3 regions of the Kribbella sp. CCNWLW201 genome follow, and region 2 is predicted to be linked to each of the others. Evidence: predicted binding sites of a transcription regulator. Region 2 holds the regulator's gene; each other region holds the start of a gene.
The links. Region 2 encodes HrcA, which represses chaperone genes, less so after heat shock. Its sites were predicted from a motif close to TTGGCACTCGNNNNNNNCGAGTGCCAA; they were not measured.
Positions count from the first base shown of each region.

Region 1: V9K99_RS19470 (FmdB family zinc ribbon protein) is a predicted target of HrcA. The motif match lies at 1,580-1,606, and genes of this name have one in related genera.
Region 3: groL (chaperonin GroEL) is a predicted target of HrcA. The motif match lies at 1,716-1,742, and genes of this name have one in related genera.

Region 1 is NZ_JBBCBQ010000004.1:184,098-191,803, forward strand. It holds gene mscL (large conductance mechanosensitive channel protein MscL) at 20-406, opposite strand; gene V9K99_RS19465 (hypothetical protein) at 527-1,144, opposite strand; gene V9K99_RS19470 (FmdB family zinc ribbon protein) at 1,218-1,559, opposite strand; gene V9K99_RS19475 (penicillin acylase family protein) at 1,748-4,279, shown strand; gene V9K99_RS19480 (serine hydrolase domain-containing protein) at 4,284-5,348, opposite strand; gene V9K99_RS19485 (phosphotransferase) at 5,348-6,256, opposite strand; gene V9K99_RS19490 (5-formyltetrahydrofolate cyclo-ligase) at 6,264-6,815, opposite strand; gene V9K99_RS19495 (UTP--glucose-1-phosphate uridylyltransferase) at 6,962-7,706, shown strand, end outside.
Region 2 is NZ_JBBCBQ010000010.1:102,963-110,668, forward strand. It holds gene V9K99_RS33100 (ThuA domain-containing protein) at 73-714, shown strand; gene V9K99_RS33105 (Gfo/Idh/MocA family protein) at 699-1,802, shown strand; gene hrcA (heat-inducible transcriptional repressor HrcA) at 1,925-2,947, shown strand; gene dnaJ (molecular chaperone DnaJ) at 2,973-4,115, shown strand; gene V9K99_RS33120 (16S rRNA (uracil(1498)-N(3))-methyltransferase) at 4,116-4,832, shown strand; gene V9K99_RS33125 (hypothetical protein) at 4,928-5,335, shown strand; gene V9K99_RS33130 (hypothetical protein) at 5,335-5,580, shown strand; gene V9K99_RS33135 (response regulator) at 5,597-6,289, shown strand; gene V9K99_RS33140 (sensor histidine kinase) at 6,286-7,668, shown strand; gene V9K99_RS33145 (Gmad2 immunoglobulin-like domain-containing protein) at 7,661-7,706, opposite strand, start outside.
Region 3 is NZ_JBBCBQ010000002.1:116,565-124,270, reverse strand. It holds gene V9K99_RS10260 (PASTA domain-containing protein) at 1-767, shown strand, start outside; gene V9K99_RS10255 (MmcQ/YjbR family DNA-binding protein) at 799-1,134, shown strand; gene V9K99_RS10250 (GNAT family N-acetyltransferase) at 1,131-1,691, opposite strand; gene groL (chaperonin GroEL) at 1,926-3,551, shown strand; gene V9K99_RS10240 (glycoside hydrolase family 6 protein) at 3,684-4,670, opposite strand; gene V9K99_RS10235 (ribonuclease) at 4,792-5,223, opposite strand; gene V9K99_RS10230 (GNAT family N-acetyltransferase) at 5,440-6,372, shown strand; gene V9K99_RS10225 (hypothetical protein) at 6,496-6,951, shown strand; gene V9K99_RS10220 (epoxide hydrolase family protein) at 6,955-7,706, opposite strand, start outside.

The DNA.
Region 1 (7,706 bases), on a different contig from region 2:
CCGCCCCTCCCTGGGGTGGTTAGTGGCGGGATTGGAGGGCGTCGCGGATTTCGGTGAGGAGTTGTTGGTCGGTGGTGAGGGGGTCGGGCTCGGGTTCGATACCGCGGGCGCGGCGTTCGGCGAGCTTGTTGAGCGGCATCACGATGACGAAGTAGATGGCCGCCGCGACGAAGAGGAAGTTGAGCGCGGCCTGCAGGATCAGCCCGATCGAGAAGGTCGCCTCGTTGATCTCGAAGGACCAGACCTTGCTGATGTCCGTCTTGCCGAAGATCGCGGCGATCAGCGGGTTGATCAGGCCGTCGACGAGCGACTTGACGACAGCGCCGAACGCGGCGCCGATGACGACGGCGACCGCGAGGTCGACGACGTTGCCGCGCATGATGAATTCCTTGAAGCCCTTGAGCATGTGGGGTGCCTCCACGGTGCGGGTGATGTTCCCCGTCAACGTAGGGCTACGACTCCGCCAGTGCGAGAAAGCACGCCGGACAGGCACGCATCGTGCGCGCTTGTGTCCGATTGGTGACCATCAACTGGTGTCCGGGGTCAGCGCCACAGCGATTTTGGAGTTGGCGGTGGCTTGGGCCAGGCGGTTGGCGACCTCGGGGCTGGTGGCGACCACGATCAGTGCGCCGGAGGTCGTCGTACGGGCGGAGGGCAGGGCGACCACGCGGACGGCTCGGGCGAGGAGGTTCGCGGACTCGGCTGGTGTGCTGGTGGCGGCGTACAGGTTGATGTGGTCGCCGACGCGGAGGAGTGCGCTGATGTCGGCGTCGTCGATGCGGAACGGGTACGCGAGTGAGCCGGCCGGGACCGAGACCGGCGCCAGGAAGCGGGCGTCGGTGAGTGGTTCGCCGGATCTGACCGGGCCGCTCAGGATGCGCGCGGTCAGATCGGTGCCCGGTCTGAGAGCACCGTCGGGCACGGCGTCGGTGGGCAGGTCGAGAGTGCGGAGGTCCGAGCCGGCAGGCACGGCTCCGCCGGTCAGGTCGCGGGCGGCGGCCAGCACGGCGACGGTCGGCGGAGGTTGAGGGGACATGGCGACAAGGCCGAAGTACACAGCTGCCGCGGCGGCCGCGCCGGCCAGTAGTCGACGATGCCACCGAGCGGCACGGATCAGGTCACGAAGGGGGAAAGGGATTCTCATGCCAGAGAAAGTACGAGTTTCCCGCTACCCCACCCGTCGGTTATCCACAGGCCATGCGAGCGGCCGGGTGGTGTCAGGCGGCGCTGGTGTTGGTGCTCGAGGAGGAGCCGCCGCTCGACGAGGTCGAGGAGGATGACGTCGAGCTCGACGAGGAGCCGGAGTCCGACGACGACGAACCGGAGGACGAGGTCGAGGCGGCCGGCGCGTCGGACTTCGCCGAGACCGTGCTCTTGCCCGAGTTGCGGCTGTCGGTGCGGTAGAAGCCGGAGCCCTTGAACACGACGCCGACGGCGTTGAACACCTTGCGCAGGGTGCCCTGGCAGGCCGGGCAGACGGTCAGCGCGTCGTCCGTGAAGCTCTGCCGCACCTCGAGCGCCTCGCCGCAGTCGGTGCACTGGTACTGGTACGTCGGCACGGTTCGTTCCCTTCAGGCCGTTGGCACTCGTACTACTCGACTGCTAATAATGCTCCAGCGACCCGAACTATTCCAACTCGGGCGTGGGATACCTCAACTCAGCGTGCTTGTCCACTGGACGCAGAGCCACGCAAAGTTGTGCGGTACCCCATTTGGGGCGGGCGCCCGCATTCTCTACGGTTGGGTCCGTGCGTCGCCTGCTACGAGTCGTCATCATGAGCGGAATCGCCCTCGCCACGGTCCTCGTGGTGATCGCGGGAACCGTCGTCTTCGTCGTCCGCCATTCCTTCCCGACGTACGACGGAACGGTCGAACTGACCGGTCTCGACGGCGACGTCGAAGTCAGCCGGGACGCGAACGGCATCCCGCAGATCTACGCGGACAATCCCAGTGACCTGTTCGCTGCACAGGGTTACGTGCACGCGCAGGACCGCTTCTTCGAGATGGACTTCCGCCGGCACGTCACCGCCGGCCGGCTGGCGGAACTGTTCGGGAAGGACGCGCTGGAGACGGACAAGTTCGTCCGCACGCTCGGCTGGCGCAAGGTCGCGGAGAAGGAGCTCGGCCTGCTCAGCCCGTCCACCCGGCAGTACCTGGACGACTACGCCCGCGGTGTGAACGCGTACCTGGACTCCCACAGCGGTTCGGGTCTGAGCCTGGAGTACGCCGTACTGTCGCTGCAGCCAGGTGGCCGGAACTACGTCCCGGAGCCGTGGACCGCGGCCGACTCGCTGGCCTGGCTGAAGGCGATGGCGTGGGACCTCGGCGGCAACATGGACGAGGAGATCACCCGGACCAAACTGGTCGCGGCGTTCCCGGCGCGCAACATCGAGAGCCTCTACCCGCAGTACCCGTACGACCGGAACGAGCCGATCATGGCCTTCGGCGCGATCCGCGGCGGCAAGTTCACCACCGCTCCGATCGCGTCCGAGGCCCGTCGCGGGATGCTGACGCAGGACCTGCTCAAGTCGCTCGACACGGTCGACAAGGTGGCCAAGGGCCTCCCGCAGCTGCTCGGCCGCGGTGACGGCATCGGCTCGAACTCATGGGTCGTCTCGGGTGACCACACGACTACCGGCAAGCCGCTGCTGGCCAACGACCCGCACCTCGGCGCGACCATGCCGGGGATCTGGACCCAGGTCGGCCTGCACTGCAACAACGTCAGCAAGGCCTGTCCGTACGACGTCTCGGGCTTCAGCTTCTCGGGTCTGCCCGGTGTCGTGATCGGCCACAACAACGCGATCTCGTGGGGTTTCACCAACCTCGACCCGGACGTCACCGACCTCTACCTCGAGCGCGTCGAGGGCGACAACGTGCTCTACAACAACAAGTGGCGCGCGATGGCGACCCGCGAGGAGACGTTCAAGGTCGCCGGCCAGGACGAGCCGGTGAAGATCACCGTCCGCGAGACCCGGCACGGTCCGCTCATCTCCGACGTCGGCGAGGACCAGCGCGAGACCGGTGAGCTGGCCGCCAAGGGCAAGAATCCGACCGCGTACGGCGTCTCGATCCAGTGGACCGCCCTGAATCCCGGCCGCACCGCAGACGCCCTGTTCGCGATCAACCGGGCGCAGAACTGGACCCAGTTCCGGGCCGCCGCGCAACTGTTCCAGGTCCCCTCGCAGAACCTCGTGTACGCCGACACCGAAGGGCACATCGGCTACCAGGCCCCCGGCCTGATCCCGATCCGGAAGACCGGCCGGGGTGACTGGCCGGTGCCGGGCTGGGATCCGAAGTACCACTGGACCGGGTACATCCCGTTCGATGCATTGCCCACCGAGTTCGATCCGGCGGACGGCGTCATCGTGACCGCGAACCAGGCGGTGGTGCCGCGGACGTACACGTACTACCTGACCAACGACTGGGACTACGGCTACCGCTCGCAGCAGATCCTCGACCGGATCAAGGCCGCCGGGAAGCTGGACGCGAACGCGATGGCGTCGATCCAGTTGGACACCAAGAACCGCGCCGCCGAGATGCTGGTGCCGTACCTGCTCCAGATCGGCATCGACGACGAGTTCGAACGCCAGGGTCAGGACACGCTGCGGAACTGGGATTTCACCCAGCCGGCCGACTCCGCGGCGGCGGCGTACTTCAACGTCGTCTGGCGCAATCTGCTTGCGCTGACCTTCCACGACCAGCTGCCTGAGAGCACTTGGCCGGACGGTGGCTCGCGCTGGTTCGAGGTGATCCACACACTGCTCGGCCAGCGGAACAGCGGCTGGTGGGACGACCTGCGCACACCGCAGCACGAGAACCGCGACGACATCCTGCGTGAAGCCCTGATCGACGCACGTCAGGAGATCACCCAGAAGATGGCCCGTGAGCCGTCGAACTGGCAGTGGGGCCGGCTGCACAAGCTCACGCTGACCAACCAGACGCTCGGCAAGTCCGGCATCGGTGTGGTGGAGAAGCTGTTCAACCGCGGTCCGTACGAGCTCGGTGGCGGCTCCTCGATCGTCGACGCGACGGCCTGGGATGCATCCAAGGGCTACACGGTCACCGCGACGCCGTCGATGCGGATGGTGGTCGACCTGTCCGACTTCGACAAGTCCCGGTGGATCAACCTGACCGGTGTCTCCGGGCACGCGTTCTCGTCCAACTACACCGACCAGACGGACCTGTGGGTGCGTGGTGAGACCCTGCCCTGGGCCTATACCAAGGGTGCTGTCGAGGCGACCCGCGAGCACACTCTGACCTTCACCAAGCCGGAGCCCTGAGCACTCACCAGGCCGGGGCGCTCGCCTCCGCGAACAGCTCTTCCGGCCAGGTCCACAGCGCCCGCTGAGTCAGCAGGATCGAGATGGTCTGCTCGGCCGGAGTGGTCGACCAGAGCGTGCCGAGCCCACCGGCCCAGCCGTAGCGATTGCCACTGACCGATAGGCCGTAGCCCCACCCGGTATCCGGCCCGAGGAAGTCGGCAGCCGCCGTACGCTGTGCAGCCGTCAGGTGGTCCGTCGTCATCTCCGCGACGGCAGCTGGCGACAGAATGCGGTCCCCACCGGACAGCAGCATCCGGGCGAATGCGTGAAAGTCGTCCGCCGTCGAGATCAGCCCGCCACTGGCGTCCGGGAACGACGGCGGCTCCAGCCAGTGGCTGTCCGTAGCTGGGTCGAGTACGTCGTCTCCGACGTACGCCGTGGTCAGTCGCGCCGGGTCCGACGCGGTGAAGCCGGTGTCACGCATCCCAAGTGGCTCGAACAGCCGCTCCTGCAGGAAGACCTCCAACGGCTGCTCGGTGACTCGTGCGATCAGTACGCCGAGCACGTGTGAGCCGGTCGAGTACATCCACCGCTCACCCGGCTGGTACTGCAGCGGCAGCGACCCGAACCGTCGCATCCACTCATCCGGATCGAGTGGAGTCCGCGGTACCGGAGGCCCGAACGTACGTAGCTCCAGCTCCTCCTCCAGTTGACGGATCCCTGGGTTGTCCGACTCACCCAGCCCCAGCCGGAACGTCAGCAGGTCCCGCAGCGTGATCGGCCGGTTCGCGGCGACAGTGTCGTCGACCGGCCCGTCCGGATCGCGGAGTACCCGCATCCCAGCCAGCTCGGGCAGCAGGTTGTCGACGGGCGCGTCCATGGACAGCCGGAGCTCGTCGACCAGGATCATCGCCGCAGCCGCGACGATCGGCTTGGTGAACGACGCAACTCGGAACAAGCTGTCCCGCTGCATCGGCGGACCGTCGAAGGTCGTATTACCCAGTACGCCGACGCGAGTCTCGCCCGCGTGGCTCACCAGCGAGACCAGTCCGGGCAGCACTCCGTTCTCGACGTACGAGCTCAGCATCAGCCCAGTCCACCCGCGAACGGCGTGTCCCGCCACTGCCCGACGAACATCCGGATGCCGTCACCCAGTGAGGGCAGCCGCGGCACCAGCGGAGCGCACACCATCACCTGCAGCACGCGAGCCGTGTCCATCACCCGCTGAACCCGCTCGTCCAACACAGGTCGTCCCAGTGCCGTCGCGGCCTCGTTGTAGACCTTCCCGAGGTCCGGACCGAACCCAGCCATGTCCCACTCGAGCGGACCGAGCGTCGTGTCCTCGAAGTCTGACCACAGCACGCCGTCCGCGGTGGGGATCACGTTGTACGACGGAGCGTCGCCATGGATCGTCTGGATCGTCGCCGACGGGCAGACCGCCTCGAACTCGCTCCGACTCGTCAGCATCGGCCCCAGCACCTCCCACTCGGCCCGTGCCCGGTCCACGTCCTCCTGCTCGAGCAGACCCGGCACAGCCTCCAACTTGGGCAGCACCGACGGCACTGCGAGCAGCGGCGTCATCCACGGCAGCTCCTCCGGGTACTCCGCCAGTACGGCGTGCAGCTCAGCGGCCCGGACAGTGCTTGCTACGTAGTCGATCTCCACCGACTTGTCCTGCTCCACGAACTGCCAGAACGTCATGGAGAACCCGTCCTGCTGCACAGGCTTCAGCGGTACCAGCGGGCTCGGCGCCGCCACCGGCTTGCCCTGTTCGGCCAGCCACGCAGCCACGTTCAGTTCGCGCTGCTGCCGTCGTACGGCGACCTCCGGCTCCAGCAAGTGGTCCGGCAGGGTGATGGGGACCCGCGCGACCACGGGCGATGGCTTGACGTGCACCACTACGGAGAACGCGTCGTACAGGACCGTTGGGTCGGTGACGGTCAGGCCAAGGTCTCGTGCGGCCGTCGCAGCGGCTTGTACGGCGTTCTCAGTCATCCAGCGATCATCTCAACACGATCAACTGATTTGGCGTCAGCGCAGCGTGCACCAGTTGGTCGTGGTCGTCCGCCGGAAGCGCTTCGACGACCTCCGAGTCGTACACCGCGGCCCAGATCGGCGTACCGGGTCTGACACGAGCGAGTGCCCGGTCGTACGAGCCGCCACCGCGTCCCAGCCGCACACCGTCGCGTGCGACGGCCACAGCCGGGCAGATGACCAGATCGGCGGTGGCGATCGCGTCCGGGCCCAGGTCGACAGGCGGCTCGGACATGCCCCGCCGGCCGGGGACCAGGTCCGCGGCACCTGGTGCGACACCCCAGCCGAGGTCGTTGTCGGCGTACAGGATCGGCAGCAGTACGTCACGGCCGGTTGCCAGCAGCCAGTCGATCAGTGCGCCGGTCTGCGGCTCCGGACCCATCGACACGTACAGAGCGATCCGCCGCGCCGCCAGCACCGCGGGCTGCGCTTGAGCGACCCCGAGAAGGTCACCCGCGTGAGGCCGAGCTCTGCGGGCACCGAGCAAGTACTGTCGCGCCGCGACCTTGGACGGGAACACCCCCTGATCGTAGATGGCGTGACGCGGATAACACGGTGATTACCCGACGTCCCCTAGGGTTGTGCCATGAACGAGCGGAGCGAGTTCATCATCAAACGCAGTGTGTCTCGTGCCTCATCTGCGCCCGGAGCGAAGCGAGGACGTAGATGAGCCTGGCAGGTCTTCGACAGGCGCAGGAGAAGATGCGCGCGGCCGGCGCTGCCGACGTCGCGATACGCGTCTTCACTCACTACTACCGGCTGCTCGAATCGGGTCAGCAGGGGACGATCCCCGAGGACGACATCGAGCCGGTGGGCGACCTGCCGCACCTCGACCACCTCGACACCGACCCCGAGGCGATGCGCGCCGCGCTGGCCGAGACGGTGGTGATCAAGCTCAACGGCGGTCTCGGCACGTCGATGGGTGTGACCGGGCCGAAATCCGCCCTCCCGGTCAAGGACGGGTTGAGCTTCCTCGACATCATCGCCCGCCAGATCCTCAGTACCCGCAAGGCGTACGACGTACCGCTGCCGCTGGTGCTGATGAACTCCTTCCGCACCAAGGAGGAGTCGCTGCAGATCCTGAGCGAGTACGACGGCCTCCCGGTCGACGGCATCCCGCTGGACTTCCTGCAGAACATGGAGCCCAAGCTGCTCGCCGACGACCTGACGCCGGCCGAGTGGCCGCCGGACCCGGAGCTGGCCTGGTGCCCGCCCGGTCACGGCGACCTGTTCACCGCGTTGGTTGCCTCCGGCACCCTCGATGCGCTGCGGGAGCGCGGTTTCCGGCACGCGTTCATCTCCAACGCGGACAACCTCGGCGCCACCCCGGACGGCCGGATCGCGGCCTGGATGGCCGAGCACGACGTCCCGTTCGGGATGGAGGTCTGCCGGCGGACCCGGTCCGACCGCA
Region 2 (7,706 bases):
GCGCCTAGTGTCGCGGTGGCGGCTCCGCAATTATTCCGAGCCCGGTACCGATACTTTCGAAGGGCGGACGGCGTGACGACACGACGTGCACTGGTGGTCCGGGGCGGCTGGGAAGGGCACTCCCCGGTCGAGGCGACCGACATGTTCATTCCCTACCTGCGCGAGAGCGGCTTCGAGGTCACCGTCTCCGACACGACCGAGAGCTACCTCGACCTGGACGGCACCGACCTGGTGCTGCAGTGCGTCACCATGAGCCAGATCGAGCCCGCGCACTTCAAGGGCCTGGAGGCGGCGATCCGCAAGGGCACCGGGTTCGCCGGGTGGCACGGCGGGATCTGCGACTCGTTCCGGGACAACTCCGACTACAGCTTCATCACCGGCGGTCAGTTCATCTCGCACCCGCACGGGTTCACCGACTACCGGGTCGACGTCGTCGCCGAGCACCCGATCGTCGAGGGCATCACGCACTTCGACGTCCACACCGAGCAGTACTACGTCCACTACGACCCGACGAACACCGTGCTGGCCACCACCACGTTCCGCTCGCACCCGGACTACCCGTGGATCGAGGGCGCCGTGATGCCGGCCGTCTGGACCCGGACCTGGGGTGCGGGCAAGGTCTTCGTCTGCACCGTCGGTCACAAGCTGGACGACCTCGAAGTACCCGAGGTCCGAACGATCATCGAGCGGGGGCTGCTGTGGGCGAGCAAGTGACGCGGGTCGGCATCGTCGGCACTGGGGTCATCTCCGGCACGTATCTCGACCACCTGGGCAAGCTCCCCGGTGTCGACGTGGTCGCGGTCGCCGACCTCGACGTGAGCCGCGCCCAGGCGATCGCCGACAAGAACCCGGGCATCCGCGCGCTCACGTCCGACGATCTGTACGCCGCGGACGACGTCGACATCGTGCTCAACCTGACGATCCCGGCCGCCCACGCGGCGGTTCACCAGGCCGCCCTCGAGGCGGGCAAGCACGTGTACGGCGAGAAGCCGCTGGCCGTGGACCGCGCCGAGGCCGAGCCGCTGCTGAAGTACGCGGCCGCCAACAACCTGCGCGTCGGCTGCGCACCCGACACTGTGCTCGGCACCGGTACTCAGACCGCCCGCGTCGCCATCGACCGCGGCGACATCGGCGTACCCACCGCCGCGACCGCGTCCTTCGTCACACCAGGCCACGAGCTGTGGCACCCGGCGCCCGAGTTCTACTACCAGCCCGGCGGCGGTCCGGTCCTCGACATGGGCCCGTACTACGTCACGAGCCTCATCACCCTCCTTGGTCCGGTACGACGGGTCACTGCACGCGCTGGTCAGTCGCAGCAGCAGCGGAAGATCCACACCGGTCCGCGAGCCGGGGAGACCTTCCCGGTCCAGGTGCCGACGCACGTGACCGGCGTACTGGAGCACGAGTCCGGTGCACTGACGACGCTGCTGATGTCGTTCGACGTGTGGGCCGCGCGGCTGCCGCGGATCGAGGTGCACGGGACTGAGGGCAGCATCTCGGTGCCGGACCCGAACGGCTTCGACGGCAAGGTGGAGATCGCCACGGCCACGAACCGTGACTGGATCGAACTCCCTGTAGCCGGTGGGTACGCCGGAGCCGGCCGGGGTGTCGGTGTCGCGGACATGGCCCGCGCGATCCGCAACGGCGAGCCACACCGGGCCGACGGCGCGCTGGCGTACCACGTGCTCGACGTACTCGAGTCGGTGCTGGAGGCGGCGGCCCAGGATCAGCCGGTGGACGTCGCGAGTACGGTCGACCGACCCGCCGCCGTACCGTTGGGCGCGTCTCCCGAAATCGCCTGAGACCCGTCCCACGCCGGAATCTGGCACTGGCGGCTACTACGGCTCGGTAGACTGGCACTCGGATCATTTGAGTGCCAGGGTCCGCTGACGTCGACGGTCGATGGCGAGAGAGGGTGGTGCGCGTGCTGGACGAACGCAAGCTTGATGTTCTCCGCGCCATCGTCGAGGACTACGTGGCGACCCATGAGCCGGTCGGTTCGAAGACGCTGGTGGACCGGCACAACCTCGGAGTGTCGCCGGCGACCGTGCGCAACGACATGGCCGCGCTGGAGGAGGAGGGGTACATCACCCAGCCGCACACCAGCGCCGGCCGGATCCCGACCGACGCCGGCTACCGGCTGTTCGTCGACAAGCTGAGCACGGTGAAGACGTTGTCGCCGGCCGAGAAGAAGGCGATCACGTCGTTCCTGGCCGGTGCGGTCGACCTGGACGACGTCGTACGCCGTACTGTCCGGTTGCTCGCCCAGATCACCCGGCAGGTCGCGATCGTGCAGTACCCGTCGCTGAACCGGTCGCACGTGCGGCACGTCGAGGTGGTGACGATGACCCCGCGGCGACTGCTGTTGGTGCTGATCACCAGCACCGGCCGGGTCGAGCAGCGGATCGTCGAGCCGCCGCACGACGTCGACGAGCAGCTGATCGGCGACCTCCGGTCGAGGCTGAACACGGCACTCGCCGGCCAACGGCTGACCGAGGCGGCGACCTCGCTGGCCGCCGTCCCCGAGACGTTCGCTCCGGCCGACCGCCACTTGGTGGCGGCGATCGTGACGACGCTGCTGGAGGCGTTCACCGACGAGGTCGGCGAGCAGCGGATCGCGGTCGGCGGCGCGGCCAACCTGACCCGGTACGGCGACGACTTCGAGCGCAACGTGAAGCCGGTGCTGGAGGCGCTGGAGGAGCACGTCATCCTGCTCAAGCTGCTCGGTGAAGCGACCAACCCGCAGACGCTGACCGTCCGCATCGGGCACGAGAACCCGTACGAGGAACTGGCCACCACCTCGGTGGTCGCGACCGGGTACGGGTCCAAGTCGGAGGCGCTGGCCACGCTCGGCATCGTCGGCCCGACTCACATGGACTATCCGAGCACGATGGGCGCCGTCCGCGCCGTCGCCCGCTACGTCAGCCAGATCCTGGCCGACACCTAAGCCCACCAACCCCCTGGTCTGGAGTATGAGCACCGATTACTACGCCGTCCTGGGCGTCAGCCGTGACGCTTCACCGGACGAGATCAAGAAGGCGTACCGCAAGCTGGCCCGCCAGTATCACCCGGACGTGAACGACTCCGAGGACGCGCACCACAAGTTCCAGGAGATCGGCCGCGCCTTCCAGGTGCTGAGCGACCCGCAGAAGCGGCAGATGCACGATCTCGGCGGTGACCCGTTCGCGACCGGCGCGGGGGCCGGGGCGGGACCGGGCTTCGGCCAGGCCTTCACCTTCACCGACATCATGGACGCCTTCTTCGGCCAGACCGGCGGGGCCACCCGCGGGCCGCGGCCGCGGACCCGGCGCGGCCAGGACGCGTTGATCCCGCTGCGGATCGATCTGGCCGAGGCCGCGTTCGGCACCACCCGGGAGCTGAAGGTCGACACCGCCGTACTGTGCCCGACCTGTTCGGGCTCGGGTGCGGCGGCCGGTTCCGAGCCAGTCACCTGCGAGATCTGCCACGGGCGCGGTGAGGTCACCCACACCCAGCGCTCGTTCCTCGGCGAGGTGCGGACGATGCGGCCGTGCCCGAACTGCCGCGGCTTCGGCACCACCATCCCGAACCCGTGCGTCGAGTGCTCCGGCGACGGCCGGGTCCGGTCCCGCCGTACCGTCACCGTGAAGATCCCCGGCGGCGTGGACAGCGGCACCCGGGTCCAGCTGTCCGGCCAGGGCGAGGTCGGCCCCGGCGGCGGTCCGGCCGGCGACCTGTACGTCGAGATCGAGGTCGAGCCGCACGAGATCTTCACCCGCAGCGGCGACGACCTGCACTGCACGGTCACCCTGCCGATGACGGCGGCGGCGCTCGGTACGACGATCGACCTGCCGACCCTGGAGGGCGAGACCACCCCGCTGGAGATCCGGCCGGGCACGCAGTCCGGTACGGCGATGACGCTGACGGCTCGTGGTGTGCCGCGACTGCGGCACGCGGGTCGCGGCGACCTGATCGTCCAGGTGATCGTCGAGACCCCGACCAAGCTGGACGACACCCAGGCCGACTTGTTGAGGCAGTTGGCTGGCATCCGCGGCGAGGAACGCCCGCAGGGCCAGGTCCAGGCCGCCCACAAGGGCGTCTTCGGCCGCCTCCGCGACGCCTTCGGCGCCCACTAGATGGGCGTCGCGGTCTTCTTCTCGGAAGACCTGTCCCGTGACGAGCTGACGCTGGATGGTGCTGAGGGACGTCACGCGGCGGTCGTACGGCGGATCGGTCCGGGGGAGCGGATCCGGCTGACTGATGGGCGGGGTTCGTACGCCGAGGGCGCGGTGACGGCTGCCTCGAAGAGCGGGGTGACTGTTGCTGTCGACCACCGGAGGACGGTGGCGGCGAGCAGTCCCCGGTTGGTCGTCGTACAGGCGTTGCCGAAGGGCGAGCGGGCCGAGCTGGCGGTCGAGATGCTGACCGAGGTCGGTGCGGACGTGATCGTGCCGTGGAACGCGGAGCGGAGTCAGTTCCGCAGCAACCCGGAGCGGTCGGCGAAAACGCTTGCGAAATGGCAAGCGTGGGCTTTCGAGGCGAGCAAGCAGTCCCGCCGGTCCTGGTTCGTCGAGGTGACCCCGATCGCGACGACCGCGGAGGTCGCGCGACTCGTGGCCGACGCCGCGCTCCCCGTCGTACTGCACGAAGAAGCAAAGACCCGGCTGGCCGGCCTCGACGTACCCACGTCCGGTGACATCGTCATGGTGATCGGCCCCGAAGGCGGCATCGCCCCAGCCGAGCTAGCCGCCTTCGACGTAGAGCCCGTCCGCCTCGGCGACACCGTCCTCCGCACCTCGACGGCCGGCGTAGCCGCCGCCGCAGCCCTACTCGCCCGCTCCCGCTGGAGCTGATCCTTACAAAGCCCGAACACAAGGGCGATGGTTCTCGAATGCCGACGCGGGAGAGTCGTTCTCGTTCGGAGTGGTCGAGAGCGAGGAGTGGCGAGATGCGCAGGTCCGTCCGCGGCATGGCTTGGGGTACGTCGGCCGTCGTCCTGCTGAGCGGTTTGGTCGGAGGTACGACGGTCGCGTCGGCTGATCCGACCCCGACCCCGACTTATGCACCGATCACCTTGAGCCCGGAAGAGTCTCAACGGCTGTGTGCGGAGGTGCTGCCGAAGCTGATCGCGCGGCGGGAGAAGCTGGCGACCAGGATCAACGGCGGGGCCGATGTGAAGGGTTCGGTGGCGTGGCTGAAGGCCCGGGCCGCGAAGCAGAAGGCGAAAGGGCACGAGAAGGTCGCGGCCCAGCTCGAGAAGCGGGCCGAACGCCGGGCCGGGCGGCTCGAGCAACTCGCCAAGATCAAGGGCGAGCTCGAGGCGTTCAAGACCAAGCACTGCCAGGTGGTGAAGTGATGCGGACCCTGATGGCCCTGATCGGCACCGTCGGACTCGTCCTGAGCCTGGCCTCCTGCGCCGACGCCGACCAGCCCGGCCCCGCGGCCCCGGCCGACGCCGGGCAGCAGGCGGGCACCGGCGCGGGCCAACAGGGCTCAGCCGGCGCGGGGCAGCAGGCGGGGTCGCCGGGGCAGGAGCTGGCGGGGATCGGGTCTACCCTGGACGCCATTGATTCGGAGCTGGCATCGGACGGCTCACCCTGAGCCCCAGGAGCAGATGATGGGCGCAGCACCCGGTCGCGGGCTGGTGCTGGTGGTGGAGGACGAGGCCGCGATCGCCGAGGTGATCACGCTCTACCTGCGGCGGGACGGGTACGCCGTCCACGTCGAGACCGACGGTGATGCCGCGCTGGCCGCCTGGCGGCGACTCCGGCCGGTCGCGGTGATCCTCGACATCGGCCTGCCGGGCCGGGATGGTGCGGACGTCTGCCGCACGATCCGTGCCGCTGAGGACTGGACTCCGATCCTGTTCGTCACCGCGCGCGACGACGAGGTCGATCGGCTGCTCGGCCTGGAACTGGGCGCCGATGACTACATCACCAAGCCGTTCAGCCCGCGCGAACTCGCCCTGCGCGTGCGGACCGTCCTGCGCCGAAGCGGCGGTGCTGTCCCGGGCGGTGAGGTCCTCAGCGTTGGCGGCGTACGGGTTGATGTGAGTCGTCGGCGAGCCTGGGCCGACGACGCGGAGGTGTCGCTGACGTCCACCGAGTTCGACCTGCTCGCGCAGCTGTTCCGCAGGCCGGGCCGGGTGTTCGAACGCGATGAGCTCCTCAGCTCGGTGTGGGGGTACCAAAGCTCGGCCGGCACCCGCACGGTCGACGTACACATCGCCCAGCTCCGCGCCAAGCTCGGTCCGTCCAGCCCCATCCGCACTGTCCGCGGCGTCGGGTACGCCGCCGACCTCGACCGATGACGACTGGTCGACGGGGGTCGCTGGCGACCCGGATAGTGCTCGTGTGTGTAGCAGTCGCCGGAGTCGCGGTGTTGGTGGCCGGTCTCGTCATGGCCGGCCTGGCGAGGCGGTCCGCTCAAGGCGTGTTGCAGGACTCGCTCGCCGCGCAGGCCGACGTACTGGCCAGCCAGGTGGATGAGCGCGGCCTCGGGTCGCGGGCGGCCGGGTTGGGCCGGGCGGCCGAGGTGGTTCGCGGACAGGGCATCGTCGTGGTGATTCTGTTGCCTCGTCGCGGTATCCAGCCGGTCGACCAGCGGTCCGCTGACGCGGCGAGGGCAGCCGGCCTGACCGGGATCAACGGCGGGCAGCGGATCTCCACCAAGGTGTCGGTGAGCGGTCAGGAGTACCTGGTCGAGGCCAGGGGAGTGGGCCCGCGGTCGGGTTTCGCCCTGGTCGAGCCGTTGCGGATGCCGGCCGGCGCCCAGCGGATCCTGGTCCGGAACATCCTGCTCGCCCTGGGCGCCGGACTCCTGGTCGCGGCCTTGGCCGGAGGACTCCTGGGTCGACTGCTGGCTCGTCCACTTCGCCGTACGGCGGATGTCGCAGGAGCGATGCGGCAGGGCCGACGGGATCTGCACGTCCCGGTCGAGGGACCGGCTGAGGTCGCCGAGGTGGCTGAAGCCGTCAACGAACTGTCGGTCGCGTTGCGGCACAGCGAGGAACGTCAGCGCGAGTTCCTGCTCTCCGTCTCGCATGAGCTCCGTACGCCGCTAACCGCCGTTCATGGGTTCGCCGAGTCGCTCGCGGACGGTGTCGTCACCGGGCCGGAAGCGCAGCACGCGGGGCAGGTGATCCAGCAGGAGTCGCAACGGCTCGAGCGGCTGGTCAGCGACCTGCTCGACCTGGCCCGGCTCGGGGCGGACCAATTCCGGCTCGACGTGGCCGAAGTGGATCTCCGGGAGACGATCAGCGCCTGTGCGGAGGTCTGGCGGGTGCGGTGCGAGCGGCAAGGCGTGCACTTCCGGCTCGAACTGCCGTCGACACCGGCAGTGGCGACGACCGACGCCCGGCGGATCCGTCAGGTCCTGGACGGACTCGCGGAGAACGCACTCCGGGTCACCCCGGCTGGCTCGCAGCTGACCCTCGCACTGGATGCCAGCCGACCGGGGACGCTCGCGCTCCAGGTCCGTGACGGCGGCCCCGGGCTCGCGCCCGAGGACTACGCCGTGGCTTTCGAGCGCGGCGTACTTCATGAGAAGTACCGCGGCCGCCGCCCGGTCGGCTCCGGGATCGGCCTGGCCCTCGCGTTCGGCCTGGTCGCCCGGCTCGGCGGCACCATGACCGCCGGCCCCGCCCCCGAAGGCGGCGCCACCTTCACCGTCTGGCTGCCGGCTACTTGACGAACACGGTCTTGGAGTCGGTGTCGGTGATGGAGCCG
Region 3 (7,706 bases), on a different contig from region 2:
CAGAACTGCGGCCGAACGCCGTCCGCGAAGGTGCGACCCGCCGTCGTCGACTCCGCGCGGTGCTGGCGTCGGTGGCAGCCGTGACCACCGTGCTGACTGTCATCGGCACTACCAACGTCCTGACCTCCAGCGGTACGTCGGGGTCTGTGACGATCCCCGGTCCGGAGCCGGAGCCGGTTGCGATGCGACTGGTCGGCTTCGGCCATGCCGCGATCTCCGTGCCGAAGGTCTGGGGTACGAACCTCAGCCGCTGCGGTACTCCGCGCAAGGACACTGTCCTGATCGACGACCCGAGCGGGGCGTCGGACTGCCGGAGGCAACGCCCCACGAAGGTCGACAGTGTGGAGCTCAGCAGCTCCCCGACGATCGGCTTCCACGCCGACGAGGCGCTCACCATCGACGGAGTACGGGCGGAGCGCCAGCGGACGGACTGCCAGGAGGGCGGGACGTGTTGGGGTGCGGTGGGCATCCCATCCCTCCAGGTATGGTTCCGCGCCGAGTCGTCCACGAGTGCGGAAGAGGTGGACCGGACCCTGACCCGGATCGAGATCGTGAAGGACCAGGTCGGAGTGCCCAGCTATCAGTCGCAGGCCACGCGGCCGACTGGCGCGGCGTATGCGAAGGCGCTCGAACAGCTGGGCTTGAAGGCCAAGTTCCTGACCAGGACGTCGCAGAGCTACCGAGTGGGCGAGATCTTCGGGGTTTCGCCGCGGCCGGGGACTCTGCTGACGCCCGGAGCGACGGTCACCGTCACCGTGGTCACATAGAAGTGTCGGTGCCACGCTCTACCGTCGAGGGATGGACGTCGACGTGCTGACGAAGGTCGTGCTCGGGTTGCCGGGGGTGGAGGAAGACGAGGGCTGGGCGGGGCAGCCGGTCTTCAAGGTGCGGAACAAGAGCTTCGCCTACATGTCCGAGGACGGCACCAGGCTGCAGCTCAAGGCGCTGCGCGAGGAGCAGGAGGCCCTGGTCGCCGAGGACCCAGACGTGTACTCACCGTCGTGGGCATCCGGCCGCTTCGCGTGGCTCAACGTCGACATCGCCGCCGCAGACGAGGTTGAACTCCGCGAACTCGTAACCGAAGCCTGGCACCTGACCGCCCCGAAGTACCTGATCGCCCAGCTGCAGGACTAGAGAGTCCGGCGGACGAGGACCCAGCGGGGGTTGGTGCGGCTGACCTCGGTGAAGCCGGCGTCGAGGAAGACAGACAGCGGGCCGCGGTAGAGGTCCGCCGAGGAGACGTTGTCGGCCTGCGTGGTGTCGACCGCGCAGGCCTCGACGGTGTGAGCGCCGTACGACTGGGCGAAGTCGACCGCGCCGAGGGCGAGCTCGCCGGCGATGCCCTGGCGGCGGTGGCCGACCGGTACGACGAAGCAGGTGATCACCCACGCGTCCGGGTGGTCGGTGCGCCAGTTGGGTGAGGCGACGACCCGGGGGTACGACGTCCGCGGGGCGACTGCGCACCAGCCGATCGGCGTGTCACCGTCGTACGCGAGTACCCCAGGTGGGACGTCGCCCTTGCAGACCTGGTTGCGCAGGTCGCGCCGGTTGCTCTCGCGGGTCCCGGCGGCCCATTGCTTTCCGCGCAGGCGGAAGTACTGACAGAAGCACCGCGCCGGGTCGCCGCGCGTGCCCATCACGGTTGCCACGTCCTGCCAGGCCTCCGGACCGGCTGCTCGCACCTCCACCATGGGCCTACGGTAGCGAGAGGCTGGCTTGCACTCACTTGGGGCGAGTGCTAATACTTGGTTAGCACTCCATGGGTGAGAGTGATAAGTCTCGCGCCTGCGGAGTGTGCAAGAAGACGGCCTCGATGAGGTGCTGGAAACGTGGCGGGACGTGACCGCGACGGTGCCGGCGCCGTCCGTCGCGGGCATCCGGGCCGGCTGAACCACAATGACTCGACGCGGGAGGACTCGCGGAGAATGCCCAAGCTGATTGCTTTCAACGAAGAGGCGCGCCGCGGCCTCGAGCGGGGTATGAACACCCTCGCCGACGCCGTCAAGGTGACGCTTGGCCCGAAGGGCCGCAACGTCGTCCTGGAGAAGAAGTGGGGCGCCCCCACCATCACCAACGACGGTGTCTCCATCGCCAAGGAGATCGAGCTCGAGGACCCGTACGAGAAGATCGGGGCCGAGCTCGTCAAGGAAGTTGCGAAGAAGACCGACGACGTCGCGGGTGACGGCACCACCACCGCCACCGTGCTGGCTCAGGCTCTCGTCCGCGAGGGTCTGCGCAACGTCGCGGCCGGCGCCAACCCGATGAGCCTGAAGAAGGGCATCGAGAAGGCGACCGAGGCGGTCAGCGAGCAGCTGCTCGCGCTGGCCAAGGACGTCGAGACCCGGGAGCAGATCGCTTCCACGGCCTCGATCTCGGCCGCCGACAACCAGGTCGGCCAGATCATCGCCGAGGCGATGGACAAGGTCGGCAAGGAAGGCGTCATCACCGTCGAGGAGAGCAACACCTTCGGCCTCGAGCTCGAGCTCACCGAGGGTATGCGCTTCGACAAGGGCTACATCTCGCCGTACTTCGTCACTGACACGGAGCGGATGGAAGCGGTCCTCGACGACCCGTACATCCTGATCGTGAACAGCAAGATCTCCAGCATCAAGGACCTGGTCCCGGTGCTGGAGAAGGTGATGCAGACCGGCAAGCCGCTGGCCATCATCGCCGAGGACATCGAGGGCGAGGCGCTGGCCACCCTGGTCGTCAACAAGATCAAGGGCACCTTCAAGGCCGTCGCCGTCAAGGCGCCGGGCTTCGGTGACCGCCGCAAGGCCATGCTGGTCGACATCGCCGTCCTCACCGGCGGCGAGGTGATCTCCGAGGAGGTCGGCCTCAAGCTCGACACCGTCGACCTGGAGCTGCTCGGCCAGGCCCGCAAGATCGTCGTCACCAAGGACGAGACGACCATCGTCGAGGGCGAGGGCGACGCGGACCAGATCTCCGGCCGGGTGAACCAGATCCGCGCCGAGATCGAGAAGTCGGACTCCGACTACGACCGCGAGAAGCTGCAGGAGCGGCTGGCCAAGCTGGCCGGTGGCGTTGCGGTGATCAAGGTCGGCGCGGCCACCGAGGTCGAGCTGAAGGAGCGCAAGCACCGGATCGAGGACGCCGTTCGCAACGCGAAGGCGGCCGTCGAGGAGGGCATCGTCGCCGGCGGCGGCGTGGCCCTGCTCCAGGCCAGTGTGATCGCGTTCGAGAAGCTGGACCTCGAGGGTGACGAGGCCACCGGTGCCGCCATCGTGCGGTCCGCGGTCGAGGCGCCGTTGAAGCAGATCGCCGTGAACGCCGGCCTCGAGGGTGGCGTCGTGGTGGAGAAGGTTCGCAACCTCGAGCCGGGCTGGGGCCTCAACGCCGCCACCGGCGAGTACGTCGACCTGATCGCCACCGGCATCATCGACCCGGCGAAGGTGACCCGCTCGGCGCTGCAGAACGCAGCCTCGATCGCGGCTCTGTTCCTCACCACCGAGGCCGTCATCGCCGACAAGCCGGAGAAGGCCGCGGCCGCTCCGGGTGGCGCGCCCGACATGGGCGGCATGGACTTCTGATCTGAGGTCCGACAGCACACAGCGGTACAAAGCGGCCCCGGGCACTCGCCCGGGGCCGCTTTCTTGCTGTCCCTCGCGCTTACGTCCGAAGAAATGAGGGCTATGGGCCACAGTTCTTCGGACGTAACAGCATCACGTTCCGGAGATGAGGCGCTTGGCCAGGGTGGCCGAGAAGGTGCCGGCCGGGATGCCCTTGCCGATCCCGCAGTCGCCGTCGGAGTCGCCGGGGACCTTGAGCCAGAGCAGCAGATCCGCGCCGCCGCCGACCTGGGACGGGACGCCGAGCTTGCGGCCGGCCGGGTTGCACCACTCTCCGTTCGAGCCGTTGCCGTTCCGGCTGGTGTCGACGACGAACTGGCTGCCGCCGCCGAGCGCGCTCTTGATCGCGTTGCCCTTGGTCACCGATTGGGCGGTGGTGTAGTAGTTCGACACGTTCAGCGCGAAGCCGCGGATCTTGCCGACGTCCACCAGTCGCAGCCGCCGGGCCATCTCACCGGCCTCGATCCAGTTGGTGTTGCCGCCGTCCATGTAGGCCCAGGTGTTCGGGTTCTTGGTCGCGAACTGGTTGGCGGCGTACTTCAGCAGGTCGATCCGGACCTGCCGCTGGTTCTCCGGCATGCAGTCGAGCTGGGCCAGCGCGTCCGGCTCGATCACGACCACGGCCGGCCGGTTGCCGATTCCGTCGGCAAACTTGGCGATCCAGTCCCGGTACGCCGCCGGCGAACCGGCACCGCCACCGGAGTGACCACCGCAGTCGCGGCCGGGGATGTTGTAGGCGACCAGGATCGGCAGCTTGTCGGCCCGGTCCGCGGCGGTGGTGTACGACGTGACCGCCGCCTTGATGTCACCGCTCCAGTTGCCGAACCAGCGACCGCCGGCCTTGTCGGCGATCTTGGTCTTGATCTCGGTCTCGCCCGGGTGCTGCTTCACGTAGGCGGCCGGGTTGGAGTTCGGGTCGACGTAGAAGCCGTTCGTGAGCTGGACCGGGTTGCCGGCGACCGCGGTGGGCGCGCCGCCGGCAGATCGGGGTTCGGCCGCCAGCCCGGGCATAGGCTGGCCGCCGAGGGTGAACAGCCCGACAGTGAGCAGGCCGAGGGTGGCCTTGCGCAGGGTGGACATCGGGGTAGGTCCTTCCGTGAGGGGCGGTGGTGGCTACTCAACGTGTCGACGACGTTACCCCGGGACGTTAACCGGTTAGGCGATCGTTTGAAAAGATCTAACCGCGATTGAGTCGAGACTGTTAACTGTTTTCGTCCATCGCGCAGAACGACGAGTAGTGGTCGTCGGTGTAGTAGACGAACTCCGGCGTCGTCTTCGCGCCACCGCCGACCAGCCGGCGGGCGCCGCGGTCGTCCGAGCCGGGCGTCTTCACGGTGTACTCGTGGTAATAGCCGCTCGACTCGTCCGGCAGGATGCCCTCCCGGTTCTGGAAGACGGTCCCGTCCTGCGGATACGGGAACGGCCCACCGGAGTGGATGAGGTCGAGCGTGTCGGAGGCCTGCGAGGGCAACGAGCTGAGTGCGCAGGTCGGCAGAGCGGTCGTTGTCGGTACGACGTACGTCCGGCCGGCGGACTGGACGTCGTACGCGGGCTCGGCAGCAGGTACGGCGTACGCCGTGGAGCCCAGTGTGGTGGCGGTGACGAGGGTGAGGGCGGCGATGAGGGTTCTCATGTCCGGGAGGCTTCCCGGCACACACAGCGCCGGTACATCCCAGCTGTGAATAACCGTTGGACTATGACCCCGGCCAGGGTCTAATGTCTGGCCCGGCGAGAACGATCCTGAGTGGAAGGAGCGACCGATGAAGACACTGACTTGTTTCCCGGCGCGCCCGGTCCGCTCGCACAGCTCGCACTGAGCGGAGCAGTCGCGCCTCCTGTTGGAGGATTCGTGAACATCCGTACCACTGTCGAGGCCGACCTCGACACCATCCTTGCCCTGATCGAGCAGCAGTCGGTCAACACCGTCACGCTCGAGCGCTACCGCGATTTCGTTGCCGACCGCACCTACCGGGACGACTGGACCTGGGTCGTCGAGGAGGACGGCAAGATCCAGGCGCTGGCCATCTGGTGGGGCCTGCCCGAGCACGAGCACCCGTACAGCATCGACGGCCTGTACTACGCCGGCGACGGCGATCCGGTGCCGGTCTGGACGGCGCTGATCGAGCACGCCATGAAGAGCCGCCCGGCCGACTCCGAGCCGCCGGAGTACCACTTCTTCCTGTCCGCTGACTGGAAAGACCAGCCGGATGTGGTCGCGGAGCTCGCGCCGCGCCGGCAGGCGGCCGAAGCGGCCGGGCTGACCGGGGTCACCGAGCGGCTGCGGTACGAGTGGAAGCCGGAGTACGGTCTGCCGCCGCGGTCCACCCGGCTGCGGTTCGAGCCGGCCGATGACGAAGCCTTCGTGGACGTGTTCCGCAAGGTGACCGAGGGTAGCCTCGACGCCGCCACCGCGCGAGAGATCGCCCGGCTCGGCGTCGACGGCGCGGCCCGCGAGGAACTGGAGCTGTACAAGTCGATGCCGGGCGAACGGGCCTGGTGGAGGCTTGCGTACGACGCCGACGGCAAGCTGATCGGGTTCGCGATCCCGTCGGCGAACCAGGCCGGGCCGACGGTCGGCTACCTCGGCGTACTGTCCGAGCATCGCGGTCACCGGTACAGCGACGACCTGCTGGCCGAGATCACGCACCTACTCGCGGAGCTTGGTGCCGAGCACATCAGGGCGGACACCGACTTCGGCAACGTGCCGATGGCCCGGAGCTTCGAACGCCTCAACTACCGGAACTTCGCGGTCCGTTTGGTGTTGTCCTTCCCGGCGAGCTGATCCCGGCTCCCTCGGCGCGCCGCACTGGGCGCGCCGAGGGGGAGACGCCGGCGGCTGTGAGCCCTATGCTCCCTGACATGTCAGAGAGCTCCGGCCTGTGCTGGGGTACGGGGAGGACCGGCGATGCGTGACATCGCGCTCATCCTGCATGTCGCCGCGGGAGTGCTGGCGGTGCTGTTCGGCCCGCTGGCGATCGTGCTCACCTTGCGCCGCCGAGGGCTGAACTGGGCCGGCGAGATCTACCACTGGACGATCGCGATCGTCTGCCTGACCGCGCTCGTGATGGTCCCGTACGACTGGGGCCGGCTCTGGTTCTTCTGGCCGATCTCGCTCGCGTCGTACCTGTTCGTCTATCTCGGTCAACGCGCCGCCGAAGCTCCCGGCGGGCTCTGGTACCGCGGGGTGCTGCGCGGGTACGGCGGTGGCTGGATCGCCTTGTGGACAGCGATTCTGGTGGTCAGCGCACCCCGGCAGCCGTGGAGCTGGGTGATCCCGCTCATCGTCGGCTCGGCGATCATCGAGTGGATGTGCTTCAAGCCGATGCCGGGCTGGACCCGCGAGGTCCAGCCCGGCAAGTAGTCCTCAGCGCAGCGGACCGAAGAACAACCGGAGGTCGGCGGCGAGCAGGTCCGGCACCTCCATCGCGGCGAAGTGACCGCCGCGGTCGTACTCCTTCCAGTGGCTCATCTTCCCGGCCGGATCCGCCAGGCTCTTGATCGCCGTCTCGGCCCCGAACACTGCAACCCCGGTCGGCGGTCCGGCCACGTCGCCCCAGCCCTCGGATCCACCTGCCGCCTGCTGAGCGGCGTACGCCTTCCAGGCCTGCATCCCTTCGTACACCGCATGCGCCGACGATGCCCCTGACCCGGTGAACCAGTACAGGCTGACGTTCGTGAGCAGCTGGTCCCGGTCGACGGCCTCCTCGGGCAGCTTGTGGATCGGGTCGGTCCACTCGGCGAACTTCTCCACGATCCACGCGAGCTGCCCGATCGGCGAGTCGTTCAGCGAGTAGGCCAAGGTCTGCGGCCGCGTCGACTGCAACACGAGGTACCCGAACCCCTCATCCATCATCTCGTTGAACCGCTCGGCCCGCGCCCGGTCCGACTCCGACAACCCCTCGAGCGGCAGCGGATCCCCGAACGGCGCTCCCGCACTCACCCCGGCCAGATGTACGCCGACCACGCGAGCCGGATCCACCATCGGCAGCATCCCCGCGACCCCGGAGCCCGCGTCCGTCCCATGGGCGGCGTACCGCTCGTACCCGAGCCGGCTCATCAGCTCCGCCCACATCTGCGCCACCCCGAACAGGTTGAACCCACCCGGCCCGAGAGGCG